DNA from 2 places in the Staphylococcus sp. NRL 16/872 genome. Region 1 is predicted to be linked to the other one. Evidence: a T-box and tRNA genes for the amino acid it is inferred to sense, from the RefSeq annotation. Region 1 holds a T-box; the other holds one or more tRNA genes.
The links. The T-box of region 1 lies ahead of serS (serine--tRNA ligase). A T-box ahead of a tRNA ligase gene usually reads a tRNA of that ligase, here a tRNA-Ser.
Positions count from the first base shown of each region.

Region 1 (7,516 bases):
GAATTTGATATTTCTAAAGCACGTTATCATAAAATCGTTATCATGACAGATGCTGATGTCGATGGTGCGCACATTAGAACGTTATTATTAACATTCTTCTATCGTTTTATGCGTCCACTTATTGAAGCGGGATACGTCTATATCGCCCAACCACCATTGTATAAATTGGCACAAGGTAAACAAAAATACTATGTGTTTAATGATCGTGAATTAGATAAATTAAAATCTGAACTTAACCCTACACCGAAATGGCAGATTTCACGTTATAAAGGTTTAGGTGAAATGAATGCGGATCAATTATGGGAAACAACGATGAATCCTGAAAACCGCATGATGTTACAAGTTAAACTTGAAGATGCTTTAGACGCCGACCAAACGTTTGAAATGTTGATGGGCGACGTTGTTGAGAATAGAAGACAATTTATTGAAGAAAATGCAGTTTATGCAAATTTAGATTTCTAATTTGTTGCTTATCTGCATGAGTTATAGCACAGGCTGTTAAGCGATAAAATGTATTAACAGTCTGACTATTCATTTTTAAGTGATGATAGAAGGAGGATATCTTGATGGCTGACTTACCTCAATCAAGAATTAATGAACGAAATATAACCAGCGAAATGCGTGAATCATTCTTAGACTATGCAATGAGCGTTATCGTTTCACGTGCATTACCTGATGTGCGTGATGGTTTAAAACCTGTACACCGTCGTATCTTATATGGTTTAAATGAACAAGGAATGACACCTGACAAACCATATAAAAAATCAGCACGTATCGTCGGGGACGTTATGGGTAAATATCACCCTCACGGCGACTCTTCAATCTATGATGCCATGGTTCGAATGGCACAAACGTTTAGCTATCGTTATCCACTTGTAGATGGTCAAGGTAACTTTGGTTCAATGGACGGCGATGGTGCTGCGGCTATGCGTTACACAGAAGCGAAGATGACTAAAATTACATTGGAACTGTTACGCGACATCAACAAAGATACAATTGACTTTTTAGATAACTATGATGGCACTGAAAGAGAGCCGGAAGTCTTACCTTCTCGTTTCCCCAATCTTTTAGTTAACGGTGCTTCAGGTATCGCAGTAGGTATGGCTACTAATATTCCTCCTCATAATTTAACTGAAGTCATTAATGGTGTATTACATTTAAGTAAGAATCCTGATGTTACCATCGCAGAACTTATGGAAGATATCCAAGGCCCTGACTTCCCTACAGCGGGCTTAATTTTAGGGAAAAGTGGTATCCGACGTGCATACGAAACAGGACGTGGTTCTGTTCAAATGCGTGCCCGTGCAGAAATCGAAGAACGTGGTGGTGGCCGTCAACGTATCGTCGTGACTGAAATTCCATATCAAGTCAATAAAGCACGTATGATTGAGAAAATTGCTGAACTTGTACGTGATAAAAAAATTGAAGGTATTACAGACTTACGTGATGAAACAAGTTTACGTACAGGGGTAAGAATTGTGATTGACGTGCGTAAAGACGCTAACGCGAATGTTATTCTTAATAATTTATATAAACAAACGCCATTACAAACATCATTTGGTGTGAATATGATTGCCCTTGTACATGGACGTCCTAAGTTAATCAATTTAAAAGAAGCGTTAGTTGAATACTTAGAACATCAAAAAATCGTCGTACGTCGTCGTACGGAATATAACTTGAAGAAAGCGAAAGACCGTGCACATATTTTAGAAGGGCTACGTATTGCGTTAGACCATATCGATCAAATCATTTCTATCATTCGTGAATCTGATACAGATAAAGTTGCTATGGAAACGTTACAAGAACGCTTTGAGCTTTCAGAACGCCAAGCACAAGCTATTCTTGATATGCGTTTAAGACGTTTAACAGGTTTAGAACGCGACAAGATTGAATCAGAATACAATGAACTATTAGGCTATATTGCTGAATTAGAGAAGATTCTAGCAGATGAAGAAGTGTTACTTCAATTAGTCCGTGATGAATTAACCGAAATCAAAGAGCGTTTCGGCGATGAACGTCGTACAGAAATTCAATTAGGTGGTTTAGATGATTTAGAAGATGAAGACTTAATTCCAGAAGAACAAATTGTGATTACATTAAGTCATAATAACTACATTAAACGCCTACCTGTTTCAACATATCGTTCTCAAAATAGAGGTGGACGTGGCGTACAAGGTATGAATACGCTTGAAGAAGACTTTGTCAGCCAATTAGTTACGCTAAGTACGCATGACCACGTGCTATTCTTCACGAATAAAGGACGCGTTTACAAACTTAAAGGTTATGAAGTGCCAGAGCTTTCTCGTCAATCGAAAGGTATTCCAGTTATTAATGCGATTGAACTTGAGAACGATGAAGCAATTAGTACAATGATTGCGGTAAGAGATCTTGAAGATGAGAATAGTTACTTAGTATTTGCGACTAAGAATGGTATTGTGAAACGTTCTGCATTAAGCAACTTCTCACATATCAATAAAAACGGTAAGATTGCGATTGGATTTAAAGAAGATGATGAACTGATTGCTGTACGTTTAACAGATGGTCACCAAGATATCTTAATCGGTACCTCTCACGCATCACTTATCCGCTTCTCTGAGAACAGTTTACGTCCATTAGGTCGTACAGCTGCAGGTGTACGTGGTATCTCATTACGTGATGGTGACGTCGTAGTTGGTTTAGACGTCGCGCATGCAGATAGTGAAGATGAAGTTTTAGTTGTTACTGAAAATGGTTACGGCAAACGTACGCCAGTAAGTGAATATCGTTTATCTAATCGTGGTGGTAAAGGTGTTAAAACTGCTACGATTACAGAACGTAATGGTAATATCGTATGTATCACTACAGTGACGGGCGATGAAGATTTAATGATGGTTACAAATGGTGGCGTCATTATTCGCTTACAAGTAGATGATATTTCTCAAACTGGTCGTTCAACGCAAGGTGTGCGTCTAATGAAACTGGGCGATAATCAATCTGTTTCTACTGTGGCTAAAGTTCAAGATAATACAGAAGATGAAGATGTAGCAGAAGTGGCTCAAGCAGAAGATACATCTAATGCGGAAAGTACAGAAAGTCCAAGTGAACATCTTGTAGATGATACTACGCCAGGCAATGCGCTTCATACGGAAGCAACAGAAGATATAGCTTCTGAAGATGATAGTAATGAACGTGTTGAGCTTAGACAAGACTTCATGGATCGTGTGAATGAAGATATTGAAAATGCTTCAGAAAACGATAGCGATAACGAATAATAATTCGAAAATAAGACTACCCTCTCGTGAAGGTAGTCTTATTTTTTAGGAGTTCTAAGATAGATTTTCACTCACTTAAGTTGAGACGCTTGCCTAGGGGGTTGGGTCGAGCCTTGGTCTTGTAAAGAAGTTCTTAGATGAATGTTACTCATTTTGTTGCGACGCTTTCTTGCGGGAAAGGCTTAAGCCTGTAGTCTTATAAAGTCGTTCTTAGATAGATGTTCACTCACTTAAGTTGAGCCGCTTGCCTAGGAGGCTGGGTCGAACCACGGTCTCGACACTCATCCTGCTCCCTCAGGCGTCGCTCAACTACGTTACATTATCCATTTTAGAACTACTTACTTAAGGGTACAGCGCTTAAGTTCATCAATAAACCTAGCTCCCTCAGGAGTCACACAACGTCATTCGTAGTTTATCTTTAGAATTTCTTACATAAGTACAACACACTTATATACTTTATTATTTATTTTATGAGTTTTAGTAGTTAATTTTCATTATCTATTTTTAGAATTATTAACGTAGGTGTGTGTAAATTTATTTACCATTTCTAGCTCCATATAAAACAAACGCTCTGATTTTCTTATAATGGGAATATCAGAGCGTTTTCATTTTAAATATTAGTTTTCTAATTCTTTCATTACGTATGGGATTTCATTAATTAAACGTGAAGGTGGTACGACGTACATTTTTTCAGCAAGTTTTTCACCAATATAACTGTGTGTATAGGTTGCACTCGTCACAGCATCTTTTAAGCTATCGAATTGGCCAACAAAACTTGTAATCATACCCGCAAGTGTATCTCCCATGCCGCCTGTTGCCATAGCTGGCGTACCAATTCCAAGTTTATAGTCTTCATCTTTAAAGTAGATTTCTGTGCCATGTTTTTTCAACACCACTGTGGCACCTAGTTTATCTACAGCTTCTCTATTACGATCATAAGTTTGTTCTTCAATAGGAATACCACTTAAACGTTCCCATTCTTTTTGATGTGGCGTAAAGATAACGCGACATGTTGGAAGTTCTGGTTTCAATTTACTGAATATTGTAATCGCATCACCATCAACAATTAAATTTTGGTGGGGCTGAATATTTTGTAGTAAAAATGTGATTGCGTTATTTCCTTTGAAGTCAACGCCAAGTCCTGGACCAATTAGGATACTATCTGTATTTTCAATGAGCTTTGTTAGCATTTTAGTATCGTTAATATCTGTTACCATTGCTTCTGGACAACGAGAATGAATAGCCGCGTGGTTATTTGGATGTGTAGCGACTGTAATTAAACCACTTCCACTAAACACACAAGCGCGTGCAGCTAACATAATAGCGCCACCTAAGTTTGCACTACCACCGATTAATAAGATTTTACCGTAATCGCCTTTATGTGTTTCATCTTTACGTTTTGGAATATTAACAGAAGTTAATGTTTCCATGAACAAAACCCTCCCTCTTTAAGAAGTCTGTCTTTACGTTCAGTCCTCTTATGACATATATTTTCCAAGTCTGAACTTTAACTTTATAGAGAAAGGTCAGACATTCATGAGTTTTAAATACAATAGAAAATACTATACCTACAAGAGACTTTCGTCAACACTATTATAAGAAATATTTAAGAGCTTTAATTGCTGAAAATGATAGCGTTTTCCTAAATAGTAAATTTAACATTAGCAATTGCTTGAAAATTCTAAAAGACTTTGCTATATTAAAAATAACTTAATAAGTTATTGTTCGTAGGCCAAGTAACATAATACGTTAATTTCAGAGAGCTTGTGTTGAGTGTGAACAAGTAATTGATGATTATGCGAATCTACCTACAATTGTGAGCAATCGGTAATAACCGTTATTTTAGGAAAGTGCAATTTAGTACATTATTTATGTGTTAAATTGTTAAATAGGGTGGCAACGCGTAGACCACGTCCCTTGTGAGGGATGTGGTCTTTTTTTATTTATTTAAAAGTAGCGACCATTCTTAATAAATTTTTTCAAAAATGGGAAGGATGAATTGTACATGTTAGATATCAGACAATTTAGAGATGAAACTGACAAAGTTAAGAGCAAAATTGAATTACGTGGAGACGATCCAAAGGTTGTTGACGAAGTATTAGAATTAGATAATCAACGTCGTGAATTAATCGGTAAAACTGAAGAAATGAAAGCGCGTCGTAACAAAGTAAGTGATGAAATCGCTGAAAAGAAACGTAATAAAGAAGATGCTGACGACGTTATTAAAGAAATGCGTGAACTTGGTGACGAAATCAAGAACAATGACGCTAAATTAAACGAAGTAGATAATAAAATTAGAAACATCTTAATTCGTATTCCTAACTTAATTGCAGACGATGTGCCACAAGGTGATTCTGATGAAGATAACGTTGAAATCAAAAAATGGGGTACACCTCGTGAGTTTGATTTCGAACCTAAAGCACACTGGGATTTAGTTGAAGAATTAAAAATGGCAGACTTCGAACGTGCTGCTAAAATCTCAGGTTCACGTTTTGTTTACTTAACTAGAGATGGTGCATTATTAGAACGTGCATTAATGAACTACATGCTTACTAAACATACAACTGAACATGGTTATACTGAAATGATGACACCTCAATTAGTTAACGCAGACACTATGTTTGGTACAGGTCAATTACCTAAATTTGAAGAAGATTTATTTAAAGTTGAAAAAGAAGGATTATACACAATTCCAACTGCAGAAGTTCCATTAACAAACTTCTACAGAGACGAAGTGATTCAACCAGGCGTTTTACCTGAAAGATTCACTGCTCAAACTGCATGTTTCCGTAGTGAAGCGGGTTCAGCTGGTAGAGATACAAGAGGTTTAATCCGTTTACACCAATTCGACAAAGTTGAAATGGTTCGTTTCGAACAACCAGAAAATTCTTGGGATTCTTTAGAAGATATGACTCAAAATGCTGAATCAATCTTAGAAGAATTAGGTTTACCATATCGTCGTGTTATCTTATGTACTGGAGATATCGGTTTCAGTGCAAGTAAAACATATGACTTAGAAGTTTGGTTACCAAGTTACAATGACTACAAAGAAATCAGTTCTTGCTCAAACTGTACTGATTTCCAAGCGCGTCGTGCAAACATCCGCTTCAAACGCGATGCTTCTGCTAAACCAGAATTAGCACACACATTAAATGGTAGTGGTCTTGCGGTAGGTCGTACATTCGCAGCTATCGTTGAAAACTATCAAAACGAAGACGGTTCAATTACAATCCCAGAAGCATTAGTACCTTACATGGGTGGTAAAACTGAAATCCGTCCAGTAAACGACTAATCTAACATTTAAATATTAGTTATTAAAAACGATGAGGATGATCAGATTCCTCATCGTTTTTTGTATCTATAAATCACTTTTTCTTATTAAAGTAACACAGTAAAATGAGTGGAATTAGACTGCTTCAATTGGGGTAATTCTACCTCAACTAGCTAAAGTCACAATATTCAAAAACATTGTCAAATCAACGTTTTTACACCTCTTTCAGTCTAACTTCACACAAACCTCCGTCTTAGACTGTTGCCACTATGGTAAGCGTGTATTAGACTAATCTTATTACTTAAATATTTATGTTCTTTAATTCAAAATTTAATAAAAGGGGGTACTTAAATGACGTCACATGTGACATTTAAACAAGGTGTCAAAGAATGTATTCCAACACTATTAGGATACGTTGGAATTGGATTGTCATTTGGAATCGTGGCAGCGCAACATTTTAGCATTTTAGAAATTCTCTTACTATGCTTACTCGTTTACGCAGGGGCAGCGCAATTCATCATTTGCGCACTTGTCATCGCAGGTACGCCTACATCCGCAATTGTCCTAACGACATTAATTGTAAACTCGCGTTTCTTTCTCTTATCAATGACACTCGCACCTAATTATAAAGATTACGGCTTGTGGAATCGTATAGGCCTCTCTTCTATTCTTACTGACGAAACGTTTGGTGTAGCCATCACGCCTCACTTGAAAGGGGAGACAATTAACGATCGCTGGTTACACGGTCTTAATCTTACAGCGTATATCTTCTGGGCACTTGCAAGCATGGCAGGACATATATTCGGTAAATATATTTCTAATCCAGAAATGCTGGGGTTAGACTTCGCTATCACAGCTATGTTCATCTTTCTAGCAATGGCTCAATTTGAATCTATCACACGTTCAAAACTAAAAATATATCTTGTATTAATTGCATGCGTGATCGTTATGATGCTCATCTTAAGTTGGTTCATGCCATCTTACGTCGCTATTC
Region 1 is NZ_CP119327.1:6,002-13,517, forward strand. Features, by position in the region: gene gyrB (DNA topoisomerase (ATP-hydrolyzing) subunit B) at 1-462, shown strand, start outside; gene gyrA (DNA gyrase subunit A) at 567-3,251, shown strand; gene MT340_RS00035 (NAD(P)H-hydrate dehydratase) at 3,869-4,681, opposite strand; T-box leader at 4,968-5,172, shown strand; gene serS (serine--tRNA ligase) at 5,257-6,543, shown strand; gene MT340_RS00045 (AzlC family ABC transporter permease) at 6,874-7,516, shown strand, end outside.

Region 2 (7,516 bases), 170 kb from region 1:
TATCTGCATTTTTCACTGTCCCATGCGGATAATCATTTAACTGATCCCATAAGAACTTCACACGTAACTTATCTTGATCTGTATCTTTTGAGAAAATGTGATGCACATCAGCCCGCTCATATCCTAACTTTTCAAAATAGTCTGGACTACATCCCACTATAACTGTAGTATAATGTTGCGATTTGGCACGCTCTTCAATAGCTTGAACTAATGCTTTACCTAATCCTTGATTTTGGATACGTTCTTCTACAATGAGAGACACGAGTTCTAAAGCTTTATATTTATCATCGTCTGTAACAAGGTTAACTTCACTTAACATGATATGACCGATAATCTCTCCATTTTCATTTTTGGCAATCACTTCTAGCTCATAATTGTAAGTTTCCGCTTGACGTAAGCGCGATACGAGTTGACGTTGCGCAACACCATTTTGCTCTGCATGCTTATTATAGCTTTCTTCAATTTTATCTAATGTCTCAGCATAGTCCATTTCAGTTAAAGTACTTAAATAAATTTGCATCTATTCTCCCCCTTTATTTTTGTCTTTAGGTAGCTTTAAAGCTAATGTATTTTGAAAAGGTCCCAATGTTTGAATAACTTAATTTCTTTTTATTTCACATATAAATATTATACTTCTTTATTCTATACAAAAAAGAGGTGACTTTAAATTAAAGTCACCTCAGACTGTAAACAATCCTATTCACTCATCGTCAACTACGGATTGATTATCTATATATCTATGTAGAAGTTGTTAATGTTAAATATTAAAAAACCGTGCACCTTCGAATCGAGTGTGTATCATAAACGTTACCGAAGTCGATAGCTAAATCTCGGCTACCCTACGGCACATATGAGGATCCACTTAATGCTGCTTCCGTCAGGACCTGACATGGTTCATGAGTTCATATTGCATAGGACCGAAATCTTCAAACACCTCGTGCTTCGGGCAGACTTCACAAAGACACACCCTCAACGAAGGAATTAAGTCTCGCATAAAGCGGATTTCGAGTACAGGGAACCGCTACCTCCCCACCTAGCACGGTAAGTTTTATAATACTATAAATATTCCTTTAAATGCAAGTATAACGTTACGAATAATCTCTAGCTATTGATATAGACCTACCTTCATTCCTTGCAACAACCTTTATTTAGTGTGTCTTCGTGAAAATTCATTGAATTTAAATTCTGTTGCTAAGTGTTTAGATATATTGTATTGAAATTGTGTAGTATCTTTGAGATAAACAATACTTCGTACCGTGGCCGTATAAGGAGGCTGTACTTTTCCAAAAACATCGTATTCCCAAGCAGTAAATGGCTCAAACGTAATCGATTTATTGGAATAACTAATCTCCAGGCCTAATTCTGTTTCTAAATAATGATAGATGGAGTCTTGGGCTACTTTCTCCGGAATAGATGCGACGATGGAGGTCAAAAAATAATCTTCATCTAAAATCTTCACTATGCCGTTCACGCTACGACTTCTTATAATATGAATAAGCGATTGATTCTGCTTTAGATTAAGTTGCTTTTTAACATGGGGTACCGTATCCGCTTCAATCACTTCATTAAGAAGCACTTGTGTTGTGTGATGTAATCCTAATTCTTTTTTCACTTCTTTAAAACTAATCAAGTTAGAAAAAGGAAATTCTGTCATACCTTGGTCGATAACGATAGAACCTTTACCTCTAATTTTTTGTATCATCCCATCATGCGCTAATAGTTCCAATGCTTTTCTTACTGTTTCACGCGAAGCATGATATTTTTCAACTAATTCATACTCTGAAGGGAGTTGATCTCCATAGCTATAAGTACCATCGAAGATACCCTGTTTTAATTCATCGTAAATCGTTATAAATTTCTGTTGTGCCATATTTTTTCCACCAGTCTGTTTAAAGCCAAAGATTATGAATGAGCAACCACAATTGCGCCAAATGGTGAAATTTCATTATTATCAATCGTACCATTTTGAATCACAATATTGCCTTTTGTATCAAGTTCATCAGGTAGTTTCACTGCTTCTTTTGAAAAGTTAGCAACGACCAACCAAGATTGGTTTTGATAATTACGACGATAAATAAATAATTGTGGATGTTCCATATACATTGGTTCAATATCGCCATAAGTAATAATATCATGTTCATGACGTAGCGCTATAAGTTGACGATACGTTTGTAAAATAGAATGTTCATCTTCCAAAGCATCTTCTACATTGACTTTATTAATATTGTTAGGGATATCAATCCATGGTGTGCCTGTCGTAAAACCAGCTTGTTTGCCTGAAGACCATTGGATTGGCGTACGTGAATTATCACGTGATTTTTGTCCTAAAATAGTTAAAATTTCCTCTTCGTCTATACCTTTATGTTTTAAATTGTCATAAGCATTTAAAGACTCAACGTCGCGATATTGTTGAATAGAATCAAAGTGCGGATTGGTCATACCGATTTCTTCACCTTGATAAATGTAAGGTGTACCTTGCAACATATGAAGGGCGATTGCCAACATCTTAGCACTTGCTTGACGGTTTTCTTCAGTTGAATCATCTCCGAAACGAGATACTACACGAGGTTGATCGTGGTTGCACCAGAAGATCGCATTCCAACCACCGCCTTTATTTATACCTACTTGCCATTCCATAAGAATTTCTTTTAATTTTAGAAAATCAAATTTCGCATTCGTCCACTTTTCTCCATCTACGTAATCCACTTTTAAATGATGGAAATTAAATACACTACTTAATTCTTGGCGCTCAGGTTGTGTATAATTAATACAATTTTCAATCGTTGTAGATGACATTTCTCCTACTGTCATCATATTCTTATCTCCAAACGTATTGCGATTGAGTTCATGAAGATATTCGTGAACGCGTGGACCATCTGTGTAAAACTCTTTACCTATCTTCGGTGAATTTTTAAATTCTCCTTTAGATATTAAGTTAATAACGTCAAATCGGAAACCATCTACACCAAAGTCAATCCAATGATTAACAATATCGTATAACGCTTTACGGACGCTTTCATTATCCCAATTTAGATCTGCTTGTGTGACATCAAATAAATGTAAATAATATTCTTCGGTGTCCTCATCATATTGCCAAGCATTACCGCCAAATTTTGATTCCCAATTCGTAGGTGGTCCATCTTGAGATGGTCTGAAGAAATAAAAATCACGATATGGATTATCTTTTGAACTAATCGCTTCTTTAAACCACTGGTGTTCCGTAGATGTATGATTAATTACAATATCCATCATTATTTTTAAATCGCGTTGATGTGCTTCTGAGACTAATGTTTCAAAATCTTTTAACGTGCCAAATTGTTCATTTATTTTAAAATAATTACTGATATCATAGCCGTTATCATTCATAGGTGATTCGTAAACTGGCGTTAACCAAATGTAATCTACACCTAAATATTGTAGATAATCTAATTTTTCAATAATACCGTTTAAATCCCCTTGACCATTGCCAGTCGTATCATTAAATGATTTAGGATAAATTTGATAGACAACTGATTTTTTCCAGTCTTGTTGAGTCATTGCCATTCCACCTTTATATATAGTAGATATTTTTAAAAAGAAAAGACGTCCAAGTACTTGTAAAATGATACGTGAACGTCTTTATTGTTGTGAATTACCATTATTTTATGTCTTCAGGATTTTCAACCATCTTCTTAGCTTTAATCGTAGTAAATCTTGAGAAAATAATCGTTAAAATTGCTGGGACTACGATAGCAAGCAAAGTGATTGGAATATAAATGAACCAATATTCACTCTTGATTGAAATAAATGCTGGCACACCACCAACGCCTACATTACCTAATACTCTATTTGCACCGATGATTGCGCCTAAAACGCCCGAAGTACAAATTGCAGCGAAGAAAGGCACTTTGAGTGGTAGGTTCACCCCAAACATTGCAGGTTCTGTTACACCTAGAAAGGCTGACACGCTTGAAGTTAACGCTAAACCTTCTTCTTTTACCATTTTACGACGTCTATAAATAAACCATGCGCCAAATGCAGCTGAACCTTGGCAAATATTAGAGATAGCAACGATTGGCCATAAGTATGTACCGCCTAATTTACTTCCCATTAATTGGAAATCAACTGCTAAGAACATATGATGTAGACCTGTGATAACAAGTGGTGCATAGAAGAAACCATAAATTGCGCCACCTAACCAACCAGCATGATTGAAAACAAATTGAACCGCACCAGTAATTGCAGTTCCAATAGCTAAGGCGATAGGTCCAATAATAATGAACGCTAAGAAGCCTGTGATTAATAATGCGACTGGCCCTACAACAAGCATTTTAATAGAATCATGTACGACTTTATTAAGTGCTTTTTCAATGAGTGAAAGTACATAAGCTGCGATTAGTACTGGTAATACTTGTCCTTGATAGTTTAACTGTTTAATTTCTAAACCGAAGAGGTTCCAAGTTGGTATGTGCCCTTTCGCAATATCATATTGTGATACTAATTGGGGATGCATTAAAATCAAGCCAAGTACTAAACCTAAGATAGGACTACCACCAAAGACTTTCATACTGCTCCAACCAATTAATGCTGGTAAGAAAATAAATGCGGTACTTGCGATAACATTAATGATATTTGAGATATCTCCCAATTGCGGGAACTGTTCTACAAGTGGCTTAGGACCAAATAGATTTTCCATTGTTAAAAGGTTATTAATCCCCATTAGAAGCCCGGCAGTAACTAAAGCAGGTAAGATAGGTATAAAGATGTCCCCCAATAATTTAATCAATCTTTGTACTGGATTACCTTTTTTAGCTGCGGCTGTTTTTGCTTCATCTTTTGACGCTTCTTCAGCCCCTGTTTCCTTTATAAATTGTTTATATACTTCATCAACTGTTCCTGGACCTATTACAATTTGGTATTGATGATCTGCTTTAAATTGTCCTTTTACTAAAGCATTATCATCTAAAGCATCTTTATTCACTTTATTATCGTCTTTTAACACTAATCTCAATCGAGTTACACAATGTGTTGCAGTATCAACATTTTCTTTACCACCAATTGCTTTAACGATGTCTTGAACATCTTTTCTTTTGACAGCCACGCATTTCACTCCTTTATGTTTAATATTTAAAGTATAACTTGTCTAGACAAGTAATGTAAAGGCTTTCATTTCTTTTTATAGAATTCTTAAAATAAAGTCGTTTATATGTGTGACTTATATATCAAACGTAGACAAAAAAAGACAAGTACTCAATCTACATTGAGTACTTGTCTTTCTATATTTATTAGTCTTGGATTTTAATTATAATGGCGGAGGAAGAGGGATTCGAACCCCCGCGGCCCGTTAAGGCCCTGTCGGTTTTCAAGACCGATCCCTTCAGCCGGACTTGGGTATTCCTCCAATGAACACAATAACTATCTTATAACATGGTCCATTGGAAGTCAAACATTTTCTTTACTGTGTTAAAACTTTTTTAATCATTTCTTTACAAATAAAGTTAGTAGCGCAATGAAAAACACGTCCTTATACCAACACTTTATGTTGCAAATAACTATCGACGGATTGAGCAACTGCACGTCCTTCTTTAATTGCCCATACAACTAAACTTTGACCTCGTCGTGCGTCCCCAGCAGCAAAAAACTTTTCTTGATTCGTACGATAGTCTTTATCATTCGCTACAATTCGATTAAATTTAGTAGCAATATCGAATGCTCGAGGTACAGTCGGTTCAACACCTTCAAATCCAATTGAAAGTAATACTAAATCGGCTGGCCAATGTCTTTCAGTACCATCTACTACTACCATACCGTCAGGTGTTTCTTCTAAGATTTGAGTGTATACCCCACGAATATTTCCAATGTCGTCAACATCATAACGCATAGTTTGCACACCATAAGCCCGAGGTTCTCTGCCGAAGCGTGTTTCATACTCTTTATGCGCATAATCCATTTTGAAGACAGGTAAAGGAAGTGGCCACGATGTATTCGTTTTAAATGTAATTTCTTCTGGCGCTTTAGTATATTTGTTAAATTGTACAATCGACTTACAATTTTCACGTAAAGCAGTAGCTACACAATCGGCACCAGTATCACCTGCACCAATAATGATGACATTTTTATCCTTTGCCGTGATAGTAGCTTTTTCAATTTCACCGTTAAGAAGTTGTGTTTGTTCTGTAAGATAATCCATCGCAAAGTGGATACCTTGTCCCATTCGTCCTTCTAAAGGTAAATCGCGTGCTTTTTGTGCTCCTGTACATAAGATAATCGCATCAAAGCGCGCTTCTAATTCCTCTCTTGATAAGTCTACACCTATGTTCACGTTCGTTTTAAACATTATGCCCGCTTCTTCCATTAAAGCAATACGTCGACGTACAACATCTTTGTCTAGCTTCATGTTAGGAATACCATACATGAGTAACCCACCTGGCTCTGCTGCTTTTTCGAATACCGTAACTTGATAGCCTATGTAATTAAGTTCTTCCGCGGCTGCTAGTCCAGCCGGACCGCTTCCCACAATGGCTACCTTTTGCGCTTTACGTACTTTTGGATATTTAGGCTTGACCCATCCATTGTCAAAAGCTTCATCTATAATTGTACGTTCAATACCTTTAATTGCTACAGAATCACGGTTAATCTTCATTACACAAGAGTTCTCACAAGGCGCCGGACACACGCGTCCAGTAAAATCAGGAAAATTATTTGTCTCACTTAAACGTTCGTATGCACCTTTAAAATCTTGATGATACACTAAATCATTCCATTCAGGAATATAATTACCAATAGGACAGCCAATTGTTTCTCGTCCAAAAGGAAGACCTGTTTGACAAAAAGGTGTACCGCAATCCATACAACGTGCACCCTGTATTGACGCTTCCTCACGTGAAAAGCGTTGTTGAAATGCATCGTGATTTTTCAATCGATCAACGAGCGACAACTCGGAAAGCGATTGTTTCTCATATTTCATAAACCCCTTAAACTCGCCCATAATCGTTCTTCCTTTCTTTAATAAATAACTGCTGGCTGTAATGTTTGATCAATAGATGTACTATCATCATAAAATGCTGCTAATTTCGCTTCATCTTCTTGTGGTAATTGACGACGTTTTAGATCGATTTTTTGCATCATTAATTCGAAATCTTTCGGAATCACTTTTACTACTTTATCGTCTACATGTTCAAAATCTTGTAGAATAGTTGCTGCTTTAGTGCTTTGAGTAAAGTGATAATGTTCTTCTAACATCGTTTTTATTAACGTTCTTTCTTCTTCATTACTTACTTTCTTAAAGGCTAATGTCGGCAATGCATTTACACGTTTAAATGTCTCAATATCGCTTGGGAAAATGTAGCAGACGCCACCACTCATACCTTGTCCGAAGTTCTTACCAACATCTCCTAGTATGATGACGTGGCCTCCAGTCATGTATTCCAAACCATGGTCGCCAATACCTTCAACTACAACGTCTACACCACTATTACGGATACAGAAACGTTCGCCAGCTTTACCATTAATATAGGCTTTACCTTGTGAAGCACCA
Region 2 is NZ_CP119327.1:2,376,380-2,383,895, forward strand. Features, by position in the region: gene MT340_RS11750 (GNAT family N-acetyltransferase) at 1-520, opposite strand, end outside; RNA gene ffs (signal recognition particle sRNA large type) at 773-1,042, opposite strand; gene treR (trehalose operon repressor) at 1,145-1,870, opposite strand; gene treC (alpha,alpha-phosphotrehalase) at 1,903-3,537, opposite strand; gene treP (PTS system trehalose-specific EIIBC component) at 3,638-5,080, opposite strand; tRNA gene MT340_RS11775 (tRNA-Ser) at 5,288-5,380, opposite strand; gene MT340_RS11780 (glutamate synthase subunit beta) at 5,504-6,967, opposite strand; gene gltB (glutamate synthase large subunit) at 6,985-7,516, opposite strand, start outside.
Region 2: it encodes a tRNA-Ser, which carries the amino acid that the T-box ahead of serS (serine--tRNA ligase) is inferred to sense. The anticodon was not compared.